2 regions of the Burkholderia arboris genome follow, and region 1 is predicted to be linked to the other one. Evidence: predicted binding sites of a transcription regulator. Region 1 holds the regulator's gene; the other holds the start of a gene.
The links. The regulator LexA, encoded in region 1, represses DNA repair genes until DNA is damaged. The targets are predictions, from matches to a motif close to ACTGTATNNNNATACAGT.
Positions count from the first base shown of each region.

Region 1 (7,548 bases):
CAGCACGGCCGGCAGCACGACGCGGCGGAACGTCAGCCAGCGCGACGCGCCGAGGCACGCGGCCGCTTCTTCCTGCTCGCGCTCGAAATCCTCGAGCACCGGCTGCACGGTACGCACGACGAACGGCAGCCCGATGAAGGTCAGCGCGACCAGCACGCCGGCCGGCGTGAACGCGATCTTGATGCCGAGCGGCGCGAGATACTGGCCGACCCAGCCATTGGTCGCGTAGACGGCCGCGAGCGAAATGCCGGCGACCGACGTCGGCAGCGCGAACGGCAGGTCGACGATCGCATCGACGAGGCGCTTGAACGGAAACGTGTAGCGCACGAGCACCCACGCGACGAGGAAGCCGAACACGGCGTTGATCAGCGCGCCGCCAAGTGCGGACGTGAACGTCAGCCGGTACGACGCGAGCACGCGCGGCGACGTGACGGCGGTGACGAACTGGTCCCACGACAGCGTCGCGGTCTTCAGGAACGTGGCGGCGAGCGGGATCAGCACCACGAGGCTCAAATAGGCCACCGTGATGCCGAGCGTCACGCCGAAACCGGGCAGCGCGCTCGGCTTGCGAAAGGTGTACGTCGTCATCGGATGCTCTTGCTGGGTCGATGCTGCTCATGGGTCCGACGCAAACGCCGGCGCAGTGAATCGCGCCGGCGGGCAATCGGGGATGCGGCGCGCTGTCGTGGCGCGCCGCTGTCGTTATGGCGTTACTGCGGCTTGTAGATCGAGTCGAACACGCCGCCGTCCGCGAAATGCGTCTTCTGCGCACTCGTCCAGCCGCCGAACGTGTCGTCGACCGTGTACAGCTTCAGCTTCGGGAACTGCTTCGTCAGTTCCGCCGGCACGTTCTTCGAACGCGGCCGGTAGTAGTTGCGCGCCGCGATTTCCTGGCCCTGCGGGCTGTACAGGAAGTTCAGGTACGCGTCGGCCAGCTTGCGCGTGCCCTTCTTGTCGACCACCTTGTCGACCACCGCGACGGGCGGCTCGGCCAGGATGCTCACCGACGGCACGACGATCTCGAACTTGTCGGTACCGAATTCCTTCACCGACAGGAATGCCTCGTTCTCCCATGCGATCAGCACGTCGCCGATCCCGCGCTGCACGAAGCTCGTCGTCGCGCCTCGCGCGCCCGAATCGAGCACGCCTGCGTTCTTGTAGAGCTTCGTGACGAATTCCTTGGCCGTCTGCTCGTTGCCGCCCGGCTTGTGCACCGCGTACGCCCATGCGGCCAGGTAGTTCCAGCGCGCGCCGCCCGACGTCTTCGGGTTCGGCGTGACGATCGAGATGCCCGGCTTGGTCAGGTCGTCCCAGTCCTTGATCCCCTTCGGGTTGCCCTTGCGCACCAGGAACACGATCGTCGACGTGTACGGCGACGCGTTGTCGGGCAGGCGCTTCTGCCAGTCCTTGTTGACGAGCCCCTTGTTCGCGAGCGCGTCGATGTCGTACGCGAGCGCCAGCGTGACGACGTCGGCCTGCAGGCCGTCGAGCACCGAACGCGCCTGCGCGCCCGACCCGCCGTGCGACTGCTTGAAGTTCACGGTCTCGCCCGTCTTCGCCTTCCACTCCTTGCCAAACGCCTGGTTGAAGTCCTGATACAGCTCGCGCGTCGGGTCGTACGACACGTTCAGGAACGTCGTATCGGCCTGGGCATGCGTCGCGACGCCCAGCGCCGCCGCCGCGCCCAGCGCGAGTGTTGCGATCAGGCGGCCCACTCCGCCCACCAGCCCCGTATTGCGCTTCGCCATCCTTGGTTCTCCAGTGTTGTCGGTGTTGCGATGTCGGGCCAGTCTAACGAACGGGTTACATGATTAAAAATAATCGTTCTTCATTTTTTAATACTCAAAAGTGCTAACGCAGACGGGATGGACGGTTGCGGCAGATAAACCGCCGTCCGGACGTCGCGAAATCACGCCGGAACCGGCGTGATCGCGTCGAACCTCACGTAACACTTGAAATTCGCGAAGTACTGTATAAAAATACAGCTCACTGTCTATCCATACAGTTGAGCCATGACCAAACTCACCGCCCGTCAGCAGCAAGTGTTCGACTTGATCCGTCGCGCGATCGAGCGCTCCGGATTCCCGCCCACCCGCGCCGAGATCGCGGCCGAACTGGGTTTCAGCTCGCCGAATGCGGCCGAGGAGCACCTGCGCGCGCTGGCGCGCAAAGGCGTGATCGAGCTGGCGGCCGGCGCGTCGCGCGGCATCCGCCTGCTCGGCATCGAAGATGCCCCGCACCAGTTCACGTTGCCGCACGCCGGCCTGATGCAGTTGTCGCTGCCGCTCGTCGGCCGCGTCGCAGCCGGTAGCCCGATCCTCGCGCAGGAGCACATCTCGCAGCACTACGCATGCGATCCCGCGTTGTTCACGAGCAAGCCCGACTACCTGCTGAAGGTGCGCGGCCTGTCGATGCGCGACGCCGGCATCCTCGATGGCGATCTCCTCGCCGTGCAGAAGCGCACGGAAGCGAAGGATGGCCAGATCATCGTCGCGCGTCTCGGTGACGACGTCACGGTCAAGCGCCTGATGCGCCGGCCGGGCGGTCTCGAGCTGATCGCGGAGAACCCGGATTACGAAAACATCTTCGTCAAGGCCGGCAGCGCCGAATTCGCGCTGGAAGGCATCGCCGTCGGGCTGATCCGCTCGGGCGAACTCTGACATTCCGTCTCGCTGAGGAGAACATCATGGAACGCCTTGCCCGTCTGCTGCCTTTCCGTCAATTCGGCCGCCTGCGTCATCTGCGCGGCCGCACGCCCTGCGCACCGCTGTCCGCGGCCGCGCCCGTGCAAGAAGAAGTCGCAGTCGAACGGCAGGCGTCCCTGCTGCCGTCAGCGCTCCCCGCGTTCGCCCGGGTATCGCTGAACGCCGGCCTGAATCACGCGGAACCCGCGCGTCGCGCACCGGTGCGCGTCTATCACGGCCGGTCGCGCCTGATCATGGTCGGCACGATCGATGCCGTGTGCCGGATGATCGATCGCTGCATCGCGGAGGAACGATCGGCTACGCCGGGCGGTCTCTGATTGCGGAACATCCCCGCACCGGAGGCAACGTGACTGGATCGCCGAGCCGCGCATGGCGACTCAAGCCCCTGCTGATCGTCGCGCTGATCGTCGTCGTCATTGCGGCGATCGGCTATGCGTACGCGTCGCCGTACGTCGCGCTCGGTCGCCTGAAATCGGCGATCGATGCGCGAGATGCGCAGGCGATCAGCGAGTATGTCGATTTTCCGTCGCTACGCATCAGCCTCAAACAGCAGGTCACGGAAGAGTTGATGCGCCGGATCGACGCTGTGAAGAAGAACAACCCGTTTGCGGTGATCGGCGCGCTGATCGGGTCCGCGTTGATCGGCCCGCTGGTCGATGCGTACGCGACCCCGGAGGGCGTGGCCGCGCTGATGAGCGGATTGCCGCCGCGCGGCAATCCGGGCGAGCGCCCGCCTGATTTGTCGAATCTGCCGCAAGGCAATACACCGGGCGGCGCACCAGCCGCAACGCCGGCCAATCCGGCGCCGGCAAGTGCCGCCGCTGCGAGCAGTAACGCATCCGCTGCGACCGCGTCGTCAGCGGTGCCCGCGCCTGCCACGCCGGCGAGCCCGAGCGAGGCGACGCATCCGCAGCAAACCAGCGCGGGCTACCGGAATATCGATGAATTCGTCGTGACGTATCAGCGCAGCGCCGACGGCACGCGCTATGCGGCGGTATTCCACCGCTTCGGGCTGTTTTCGTGGAAATTGTCCGCGATCGACCTGCACGCATAACAGGCCGCGCTCGACGCCCGCACCGCTGAAGCGGTGCGGCGCCTGACCAGCACGCATTGCCGACCAGGCAACCATCGCGTCTTTAGATCATTTGCCGTTCGCCGTGGCCGCTTCACGCTCGCGCGCGATTTCGGCTTTCTGCTCTTCCGCCGACGAGCACGCCACCAGAATGCTGCAGTTCACGCGGTCGAGCAGTTGCGTATTGCCCGAGCCCATCCACCATCGCGACAGTCCGCTGCGGCACCGGTGGCCGACAACGACGAGGTCGACCTTCAGTTCCGACGCAAGATTCGCGATTTCGTCGATCGGATAACCGAACGCGAAATGGCCTTCGGCCTGCACGCCACGCTCGCGCAGCCAGTTCACCCCTTCCTCGAGGATTTCGCGCGCGGTTTCCTCGAAGCGGCCGCATGCGACATCGGTCAGCAAACCTGCACTTTGCGCAATGCTCGAACGCATGTCGACGACCGACAGCAAGTGCGTTTCGGCCTTCAGGTCCATTGCGAGATTAGCGCCGCAGCGCAGTGCCTTGCGCCCTTCGAGCGTGCCGTCGTAACACAGCAAAATCTTGTTGTAGCTAGCCATGAAACCTCCCTATCGCGACAACGAGCCTACGCATTCATCATGGTGCGCCGCAATTCAGGACGCAAGGGATGGAAAACGCTGATTCGCCCCGCGCGGCGCGTGCGCGATGATGCAGTGCACGATCGGTGCGCGCATGCATCGCACCGTGCAGGCATGCCCTGAAGAGACGCAGCCGATGCACTAGAATGGCTCGTCCGTACTCCAGCGGGTCATATCGCGCCGGCGTCGTTCGCTTCGGTCATGCCCATGTGACACGCATTCGTCCGATCCGTTCGCCAACCGGCCAGCCGGCGGGCAGCGGAACGCACCCGCTCACAACGACAACATGCCCATGTCCGTCGCACCGATCGATTTCCGCAACGTCGAAAAGCGCTATGGCGACAAGCTCGTCGTCAACGGTCTGTCCTTCAACGTCCAGGCCGGCGAATGCTACGGCCTGCTCGGACCGAACGGCGCCGGCAAGACCACCACCCTGAAAATGCTGCTCGGCCTCACGCACCCCGATGCCGGCACCATCTCCCTATGCGGCGAACCGGTTCCATCGCGCGCGCGGCATGCACGCCAGCGCGTCGGCGTCGTCCCGCAGTTCGACAATCTCGATCCCGACTTCACCGTGCGCGAGAACCTGCTCGTGTTCAGCCGCTACTTCGGGATGTCGGCGCAGGCCGCACGCGCACTCGTGCAGCCGCTGCTCGAATTCGCGAAGCTCGAAAACAAGGCCGATGCGAAGGTCGGCGAGTTGTCGGGCGGCATGAAACGCCGCCTCACGCTCGCCCGCGCGCTCGTCAACGATCCCGACGTGCTGGTGCTGGACGAGCCGACGACGGGCCTCGATCCGCAGGCGCGGCATCTGATGTGGGAGCGGCTGCGTTCGCTGCTCGCGCGCGGCAAGACGATCCTGATCACCACGCACTTCATGGAAGAAGCCGAACGACTGTGCGATCGCCTGTGCGTGATCGAGGAAGGCCGCAAGATCGCCGAAGGTGCGCCGCACGCGCTGATCGAATCGGAGATCGGCTGCGACGTGATCGAGATCTACGGGCCCGATCCGGCCACGCTGCGCGACGAGTTGTCGGCATTCGCGAAGCACACCGAGATCAGCGGCGAGACGCTGTTCTGCTATGTGACGGACCCCGAACCGCTCAGCGCGCGACTCAAGGGTCGTACTGGGTTGCGCTATCTGCATCGCCCGGCCAATCTGGAGGATGTGTTCCTGCGGCTCACGGGCCGCGAAATGCAGGACTGATCGATCATGGACGTGCGCAACTATTCCGCCGCCACACCGTCCGCGCCGCCGCGCGCGTCACGCTTCGCGATCGCGATGCCCGCGAACGCAATCAACTGGATCGCCGTCTGGCGGCGCAACTATCTCGTCTGGCGCAAGCTCGCGCTTGCGTCGATGTTCGGCAATCTTGCTGATCCGATGATCTATCTGTTCGGGCTGGGCTTCGGGCTCGGGCTGATGCTCGGCCAGGTCGACGGCGTGTCGTATATCGCGTTCCTCGCGGCCGGCACGGTCGGGTCGAGCGTGATGATGTCCGCGAGCTTCGAGTCGATGTATTCGGGTTTCTCGCGGATGCACGTGCAGCGCACATGGGAAGCGATCATGCATACGCCGCTCGCGCTCGGCGACATCGTGCTCGGCGAGATCGTCTGGGGCGCCAGCAAGGCGATGCTGTCGGGGGTCGCGATCATGCTGGTCGCGGGTGCGCTCGGCTATGCGCAGTTTCCGTCGATGCTCGTGGCGCTGCCCGTGATCGCGCTCGCGGGCCTCGCGTTCGCCAGCATCGCGATGATCGTCACGGCGCTTGCGCCGTCCTACGATTTCTTCATGTTTTATCAGACGCTCGTGCTGACGCCGATGCTGCTGTTGTCGGGCGTGTTCTTCCCGATCACGCAGCTGCCGCCGGTCGCGCAGCACGCGGCGCAAGCGCTGCCGCTTGCGAACGCGGTCGAGTTGATCCGGCCCGCGATGCTCGGCCGGCCGGCGACCGACATCGCGCTGCACGTCGCGGTGCTCGCCGGCTACGCGGTCGGCGGATTCCTGCTGTCCGCGTGGCTGTTCCGGCGGCGGATGATGCGCTGACGGCCGGCGCACCGGGCGCCGGCTCCTGCGACGACGTTACTCGTCGTCGTCGCTCCACGGGATCTCGACGTCGGTCAGGAACGCGACGGTCGCGAGCGGGCCGCCTTCCTGGCGACCGAGCTTGCCGTCCGCGCGATGCCATTCGACGCGGAACTGCGTACCCGGATCGTCGGCCACCAGATAGACCGAGCGCAGCTCTTCCTTTTCGGCCTCGTCCACCGGGCCGTCGAACGACACCAGCATCTTCTGCGGCCACAGGCCGTTGACGGGATCGTAAATGCGGTCGCCCTGCGGGATTTCGATGCTGGCATCGACACCGATCGTTGCGGAGGCCTCGATGATCATCGTGCCGAGTGCGTTCAGCACGGCAGTCGCCCGCGCGGAATTGGCCTGGCGGATCGCGAGATCGCCGCGCGTCAGCGCCTTTTCGAGTCGAGGATGAATCTTCGGTTGGGTCATGCGTTTTCCTGTTTGCTACTTGTAAAGGGCGCCGCACGCGTAAAGCGGCGGCGCCGGATGAATATGGATACGGCTATCGAACCGGGCCGGCGCGCGTCAGAACCCGAACGCGATCGCGAGCAGGCCGCTCACGATCCCGAACACGACGACGAGCGTCGCAACGATCGCCAGCATGTAAGGCTTGAACGAACGCGCGAGCATCGCGAGCGACGGCACGCTGATCGGCGGCAGCGTCATCAGCAGCGCGGCGGCCGGGCCAACGCCCATGCCGAGCGACAGCATCGCCTGGATGATCGGCACCTCGCCGGCCGTCGGAATCACGAACAGCATGCCCGCGACCGCGAATGCGACGATCCAGCCGAGATGATTGCCGATGTCCGGACCGATATGCGGGAACAGCCATGCACGCGCCGCGCCGAGCAGCAGCACCAGCACGATGTATTCGGGCACGAGCCGCACGGCCATGCGCGCGAGCAGCTTCACCCAGCGGACGAACGGATTGCCGGCCGCGGCCTGCTCGGCCGCCAGCGCGGCGAGCTGCGCGTCGTCGATGCTGCGGTCTTCAGGACGCGCAATGCGGTTCAGCAGATAGCCGATCCCGAACACCATCGCGATGCCGAGCACGAGGCGCAACGCACTCCAGTGCCAGCCGAGCACGA
Region 1 covers NZ_CP109821.1:1,749,966-1,757,513, reverse strand. The annotation lists gene cysT (sulfate ABC transporter permease subunit CysT) at 1-588, opposite strand, end outside; gene OHZ10_RS08390 (sulfate ABC transporter substrate-binding protein) at 711-1,748, opposite strand; gene lexA (transcriptional repressor LexA) at 2,013-2,660, shown strand; gene OHZ10_RS08375 (hypothetical protein) at 2,687-3,022, shown strand; gene OHZ10_RS08370 (DUF2939 domain-containing protein) at 3,052-3,759, shown strand; gene OHZ10_RS08365 (universal stress protein) at 3,847-4,344, opposite strand; gene nodI (nodulation factor ABC transporter ATP-binding protein NodI) at 4,676-5,590, shown strand; gene OHZ10_RS08355 (ABC transporter permease) at 5,597-6,430, shown strand; gene OHZ10_RS08350 (hypothetical protein) at 6,467-6,889, opposite strand; gene OHZ10_RS08345 (permease) at 6,986-7,548, opposite strand, start outside.

Region 2 (7,548 bases), 640 kb from region 1:
TGCCAACGACAATACGCCGCCATCCATGTCCAGCAGCACCGCACCGTCCCGCCGCTTCCGCTCCAAGACGCTCACCGCCGCCCTCGCATTCCTGCTCGGATCGCTCGGCGCGCACCGCTTCTATCTGTATGGCTTCCGCGACGTGTACGGCTGGGCACACCTGCTCGCGACGATCGTCGGCATTCCGGGCTTCCTCCTGCTCGCGGCGACCCAACGCAGCGCCGGCCTCGGCTGGTGGCTCGCGGTACCCGGAGCGATCTCGCTGCTGGCGGCGTTCCTCGCCGCACTCGTCTACGGGCTGCGCCCCGACGAGAAATGGGATGCGCAGTTCAACGCGGACACCGGCAAGCACAGCAAGTCGGGCTGGACCGTGATCTTCGTCGTGATCTTCTCGCTGCTGATCGGCGCATTCCTGTTGATGACCGCCCTCGCGCTGTCGTTCCAGACGTACTTCGAATCGCAGGTCGAAGCGGCGAAGCAGCTTTCGCAGTAAGCACAACGCAGGCGGCATCCGCGGTCGACACGCGACGGCTTCGCTCGCGTGTCAGAACAGATTCAACTGCATGTCGTCGCGCGGCTGCGCGCCGGCCGAACGCACGGCAACACGCGGCGCCGGCGCGACAGCGGCCGGCGCACCGCGAAACTGCGACAGATCGAGAATGCCGTTCGTGCGCTCGTTCAGCCCCAGCCGCTTGACGGTCTGGCGGAAGCGCTGGCGCAACAGGTCGGCCCAGACCCCCTCGCCCTTCATCCGTTTCGAGAAATCCGAGTCGTAATCCTTGCCGCCGCGCATGTCGCGCACGCGGTTCATCACGCGCTCCGCACGATCGGGAAAATGCGCGGCGAGCCAGCTCTTGAACAGCGGCGCGACCTCCCACGGCAACCGCAGGATGATGTAGCTCGCGTACGTCGCGCCGGCTTCCGCGCAGGCCTCGAGCACGCGCTCCATGTCGGGTTCGGTCACGAACGGAATCACCGGCGCAATGCTCACGCCGACCGGCACGCCCGCGTCGCGCAGCGCGCGGATCGTGCGCAGCCGTCGTGCCGGCGTGGCCGCACGCGGCTCGAGCGTCCGCGCGAGATCCGCATCGAGCGTCGTGATCGTGACCGCCGCCATCACCTGCCCGCGCTCGGCCATCGGTGCGAGCAGGTCGAGATCGCGCTCGATCAGCGACGATTTCGTGATCGCCGCGAACGGCAGCCCGCGATCGTGCATTACCTGGATCACGCTGCGCGTGATGCGCAGGTCGCGTTCGACCGGCTGGTAAGCGTCGGTATTGACGCCGAGCGCGATCGGTTCCGGCACGTAGCGCTTGCGCGAAATCTCGCGCTCGAGCAGTTCGGCCGCATTGACCTTCGCGTAGATGCGGCTTTCGAAATCGAGCCCCGGCGACAGGCCGAGATAGCTGTGTGTCGGCCGCGCGAAGCAGTAGATACAACCGTGTTCGCAGCCGCGATACGGATTGAGCGACACGCTGAACGGGATATCGGGCGACTGGTTGTGCGTCAGGATGCTCTTCGCCCGCTCCTCGAATACCTGCGTGCGCAGCGGCGCGGCGAAATCGTCGTCGCCGGACTCGTGCGCCCAGCCGTCGTCGACCGCTTCGCGCTGCGCGATTTCATACCGCCCCTGCAGGTTGTCGACCGCGCCGCGCCCCTTGCGGGGCACCGGCGGCGCTATCGGAAATTCATTGTCGGACCGATCGTCCATGTGCCCACCCCTTCGCCCGCACCCAATACTGTACATTTATACAGTATTGGGTGCGGCATGCCAAGGGCGGGATAAGGGGCCCGACAACAGGCCGCCGGCACGTCACTCGCCGACGGCAATCGTCAGCGTCTCCTTGATTTCTTCCATCACGACATAGCTCTTCGACTGCACCGCACCGGGCAGCTGCAACAGGATGTCGCCGAGCAGCTTCCGGTAGTCGGCCATCTCGCCGATCCGCGCCTTGATCAGGTAGTCGAAGTCGCCGGACACGAGATGGCACTCGAGCACCTCGTCGATCTTCATCACTTCCCGGCGGAATTGCTCGAACATGTTGCCGCCCTTGTGGCCGAGCGTGATCTCGACGAACACCAGCAGCGCGGCGCCCAGCTGGCCCGGGTCGACCCGCGCGTGATAGCCGGTGATCACGCCGTCGCGCTCCATGCGCCGCACACGCTCGATGCACGGCGTGACGGTCAGTCCGACCTGTTCCGCGAGGTCTTTCATCGCCATCCGGCCGTCGTCCTGGAGCAGTTTCAGGATGCGCCGGTCGAGCTTGTCGAGCGAGCGTACTGGCTGACGTTGCGTTCTCATTTTTTTATGCTGAAAACCTGAAAAATACGATAACAAAACCTGCACATTCGACAATACCATAGCGCAAAAAACTAGATCAGCTAGAGGTTACACGGAGCCGCACATGCGCCCGGCCTCGACCTGGTCCCTTCCATCTGGAGCAGCTATGCGAGTCGTCATTCTGGGCAGTGGTGTGGTGGGCGTGGCAAGCGCGTATTACCTCGCGCGCGCCGGTCATGAAGTCACCGTGATCGACCGGGAAGCCGGCCCGGCGCTCGAGACGAGCTTCGCGAACGCAGGCCAGATCTCGCCCGGCTATGCCGCGCCGTGGGCCGCGCCTGGCGTGCCGCTGAAGGCCGTCAAGTGGATGTTCGAAAAGCATGCGCCGCTCGCGATCCGCCTCGACGGCACGCGTTTCCAGCTCCAGTGGATGTACCAGATGCTGCGCAACTGCACGGCCGAGCGCTATGCGGTCAACAAGGGCCGCATGGTCCGCCTCGCCGAATACAGCCGCGACTGCCTGCAGGCGCTGCGCGCCGATACCGGCATCGAGTACGAAGGCCGCACGGGCGGCACGCTGCAACTGTTCCGCACGCAGCAGCAACTCGACGGCGCGGCGAAGGACATCGCCGTGCTGCAGGAAGCGAACGTGCCGTTCGAACTGCTGTCGCCGGCCGAACTGAAGCACGCCGAACCGGCACTCGCGGCCGTCTCGCACAAGCTGACGGGCGGCCTGCGCCTGCCGGGCGACGAAACGGGCGATTGCCAGCTGTTCACGACGCGCCTCGCAGCGCTCGCCGAATCGCTCGGCGTCAAGTTCCGCTACAACACGCCGATCGATGCGCTCGCGATCGCGGGCGGCAGGATCGCCGGCGTGCAGTGCGGCAGCGAGACGGTGCGCGCGGACGCGTACGTCGTCGCGCTCGGCTCGTACTCGACGAACTTCATCTCGAACCTGATGAAGATCCCCGTCTATCCGCTGAAGGGCTATTCGATCACCGCGCCGATCGTCAACGAAGCGGCGGCGCCCGTGTCGACCGTGCTCGACGAGACCTACAAGATCGCGATCACGCGTTTCGACCAGCGCATCCGCGTCGGTGGCATGGCGGAAATCGTCGGCTTCGACAAGAAGCTGCGCGCCGCACGCCGCGAAACGCTCGAAATGTGCGTGAACGACCTGTTCCCGGGCGGTGGCGACACGTCGAAGGCGACGTTCTGGACGGGCCTGCGCCCGATGACGCCGGACGGCACGCCGATCGTCGGCCGCACGCCGGTGTCGAACCTGTTCCTGAACACCGGCCACGGCACGCTCGGCTGGACGATGTCGTGCGGCTCGGGCCAGCTGCTCGCCGACCTGATCTCGGGCAAGATGCCTGCGATCCAGGCCGACGACCTGTCGGTGCATCGCTACCTGAAGGACGTGGCCGGCCAGACGCGCCCCGCCTACGCCTGAGCCGCGACGGCCTGCCGCCACGCGGGCCGGTCGGCGACAAAAAGAAAGGCGCCCCTCGGGGCGCCTTTTTCATTGCGTCGAGAGCGTTGCGCGCGGTCAGAACGGGGCGTCCGTCAACGCGAGCCCGCTCGCGTTGCCCTTCGCATTGACGATCGACGTCCCGAGCGAGCCGGCACCTCGCCGCAGACCTACGCGGACTCGCCGAGCACGGCCTGCGCCGTGTCGTAGCCGGCATCCTCGAAACCCGGCAACCGCGCAACGGCGTCGATGCCCGCGAGTTCCTCCAACACGAACAGCATGCTCGTGACCGGTGCGACATCACCCCTGGTGCGCCTCCCTCTTCTCTCTTCCGTCGAGGGCGCAAAAAAAAGGTTCATCGAGGATTACCGGGGAACGCGGCGCGGATCTTGAGGAAGAAATATTCCTCGTCGCGGTACCCGTAGGCCCTGCGTTTGATGACCTTGATGGTGTTGTTGATGCCTTCGACGACGCTGGTATTGAGCGGATGGCGGCAGCGGGCGAGGATTCCGTGCCAGTAACTCTGCAGACGCTGCGCAAACAGTTGCAGCGCGGCAATCCCGCTTTGCCGTGCTTGCTCGATCCATTGCTCCCAGGCTTTTTGCGCCCAAGCTGGCTTCTGGTAGAACCAGAGCCGCTTGAGTTCGTCCCGTAGCACGTAGACGCACAGCAACGGCTGATTGGCGGCCAGCAGTTCCTTCAGATGCACGGCCTGTTCCTGCTTCAGGTTGCGACGGTTGCGCAGCAGCAGCCAGCGACTGGACTTCAGAACCTTCCGGGCCGGCCGGTCGTGGCGCAACTGATTGGCCTGATCAACGCGCACCCGATCGATGACCTCGCGCCCGTACTTGGCGACGACGTGGAACAGGTCGTAGACCACCTCGGCTTGTGGACACTGCGCCTTGATCTCCAACTCGTAGGCCGTGGTCATGTCGATCGCGACCGCTTCGATGCGCTCGGCGACGCCCGCGGGAAGTTGTTCGAAGAAGGCCCTGGCCGTCTCGCGAGAGCGCCCCTGTCCGATCCAGAGCACTTGCCGGCCGATCGGATCGACCACCACCGTGGCGTAGCGATGGCCTTTATGTAGCGCGAACTCGTCCATCGCCAGATAGCGGATCGTTGACCAGTCCGGCTCGGCCACGCGTGCGCGCAAGCGCATCTTGTCGATCGATTTGACCGTATGCCAGCCCAGGTCGTAGAAGGCCGCTACCGCTTGCACGCTGGCCGCTTGCAGCAGCTTCTCGCAGGCCTTGGCGAATCGCTCCGTCACCCGCTGGTAGCGTCCCAGCCAGTCCAGCTTCTCCAGCCTCGGCCCGCCGCAGCGTTCGCACCAGACCCGGCGACGAGGCACATGCAACACCACCCGGTACTCGAACAGCGGCAGATCGCGCACCCGACGAACCGTCGTCTCGTGGATTTGCTGGCAACGCGCTCCGCATTGCTCGCAGTACATGACCTTGCTGACCGGCTTCAAGTACAGCGACAGCGTGCGGCTATCGCCCTGCGGCCACTCCACCCGCTCCAGCCGATAGCCTGTCCAGCAACCCAGTGCCTGAAGTGCCTTGCGATCGAGCAATTCTGCCTCCTGACCTCCATAAAGTCAGGCGTCAGGTTACGCAATCGCTCTTCAAGGCTCCACGGTTTCCTGCGATGAACCAAAAAAAAGGGGCGCTCGTCGCGCCCCTTTTCCCGTGTACCTAACGCTGAAGCGTGATGCCGCGTCAGCCGAGCTCGCTCACGAGCTCCGGCACCAGCGCGAACAGATCGCCGACGAGGCCGTAGTCGGCCACGCTGAAGATCGGTGCTTCCGGATCCTTGTTGATCGCGACGATCACCTTCGAATCCTTCATGCCGGCCAGATGCTGGATCGCACCCGAGATGCCGACCGCGATGTACAGCTGCGGCGCGACGATCTTGCCGGTCTGGCCGACCTGGTAGTCGTTCGGCACGTAGCCGGCGTCGACTGCCGCGCGCGACGCGCCGAGCGCGGCCGACAGTTTGTCCGCCAGCGGCTCCAGCACCTTCGTGTAGTTCTCGCCGCTGCCCAGACCGCGGCCGCCCGACACGATGATCTTCGCGCTCGTGAGTTCCGGACGGTCCAGCTTCGTCACTTCGCGGCTCACGAACTGCGACTTGCCTGCATCGGCCGCCGCCTCGATCTTCTCGACCGCCGCGCTGCCGCCTTCGGCCGCAACCGGATCGAAGCCCGTCGCACGCACCGTGATCACCTTGATCGGATCGCTCGACTGCACCGTCGCGATCGCGTTGCCCGCGTAGATCGGGCGCTCGAACGTGTCGGCCGAATCGACCGCCGTGATGTCCGAGATCTGCGCGACGTCCAGCTTCGCGGCGATACGCGGTGCAATGTTCTTGCCGTAGGCGGTCGCCGGCGCGAGGATGTGCGAGTAGTCCTTCGCAATGTTCAGCGCGGTCGCTTCGACGTTTTCCGCCAGACCCGCTTCGAGCTGCGGCGCATCGGCCAGCAGCACCTTCGACACACCTGCGATCTTCGCTGCCGCGTCTGCCGCTGCTTGCGCGTTGTGGCCCGCGACCAGCACGTGGATGTCGCCGCCGATCTTCGCTGCCGCCGCCACCGTGTTCAACGTCGCGGCCTTGACCGACGCGTTGTCGTGTTCTGCAATCACCAGAATCGTCATTTTCTTGCGCTCCCTCTTACAGCACCTTGGCTTCGGTCTTCAGCTTCTCGACCAGCGTCTTCACGTCCGGCACCTTCACGCCGGCTGCGCGCTTCGGCGGCTCGACCACCTTCAGCGTCTTCAGACGCGGCGCGACGTTCACGCCCAGGTCTTCCGGCTTCACGGTTTCCAGCGGCTTCTTCTTCGCCTTCATGATGTTCGGCAGCGTCACGTAGCGCGGCTCGTTCAGGCGCAGATCGGTCGTGATCACCGCCGGCAGCGTCAGCGACAGCGTTTCAGCGCCGCCGTCGACTTCGCGTGCGACCGTTGCCTTACCGTCGGCCACCGTCACCTTCGACGCGAACGTCGCTTGCGGCAGGCCGGCCAGCGCGGCCAGCATCTGGCCCGTCTGGTTCGAATCGTCGTCGATCGCCTGCTTGCCGAGGATCACCAGTTGCGGCTGTTCCTTGTCGACCAGCGCCTTCAGGATCTTCGCGACGGCCAGCGGCTCGACGCTGTCGGTCGACTCGACGAGGATCGCGCGATCCGCGCCGATCGCCAGCGCCGTACGCAGCGTTTCCTGCGCTTGCGTGACGCCGACCGATACGGCGATCACTTCGGTCGCCACGCCCGCTTCCTTCAGGCGCACCGCTTCTTCAACCGCGATTTCGTCGAACGGGTTCATCGACATCTTCACGTTCGCGATGTCGACGCCCGTGTTGTCCGACTTCACGCGGACCTTCACGTTGTAATCGACCACTCTTTTCACTGGCACCAGGATTTTCATGCACACGCTCCAAAGTTACGAATACGACCAGAGGCCATTTTATAGCGAGGCCTCATGACTGCGCGGCCAAGCGGACCCAACCATCGTGGTTGTCGAGGATACCGCTTCTTGGCGACGCGCCAATGATAGCGAACGGTCGTTCTATTTTAAAAGAGAAAAAACCCGGACGCAAAGCCCGGGTTTTCGATCATCAACTCTAAACCCGCCGGGCGCCCGTGCTCTGCCCGTTACCAGGCGGCAATGACCGCGCCGCCGAACTTGCCTTCGATGAACTGCTTCACGTCGGCCGAATGATAGGCCGCGACCAGTTTTGCGACCCACGGCTTGTTGCGGTCCGCCTCGCGAATCGCGAGGATGTTCGCGTACGGGCCGT
Region 2 covers NZ_CP109821.1:1,107,125-1,114,672, reverse strand. The annotation lists gene OHZ10_RS05290 (NINE protein) at 26-493, shown strand; gene OHZ10_RS05285 (PA0069 family radical SAM protein) at 545-1,711, opposite strand; gene OHZ10_RS05280 (Lrp/AsnC ligand binding domain-containing protein) at 1,814-2,302, opposite strand; gene OHZ10_RS05275 (D-amino acid dehydrogenase) at 2,448-3,734, shown strand; partial or broken gene OHZ10_RS05270 (acyl-CoA dehydrogenase N-terminal domain-containing protein) at 3,926-4,033, opposite strand; gene OHZ10_RS05265 (ISL3 family transposase) at 4,108-5,328, opposite strand; gene OHZ10_RS05260 (electron transfer flavoprotein subunit alpha/FixB family protein) at 5,474-6,409, opposite strand; gene OHZ10_RS05255 (electron transfer flavoprotein subunit beta/FixA family protein) at 6,426-7,175, opposite strand; gene OHZ10_RS05250 (MetQ/NlpA family ABC transporter substrate-binding protein) at 7,403-7,548, opposite strand, start outside.
Region 2: OHZ10_RS05285 (PA0069 family radical SAM protein) is a predicted target of LexA. The motif match lies at 1,739-1,756, and genes of this name have one in related genera.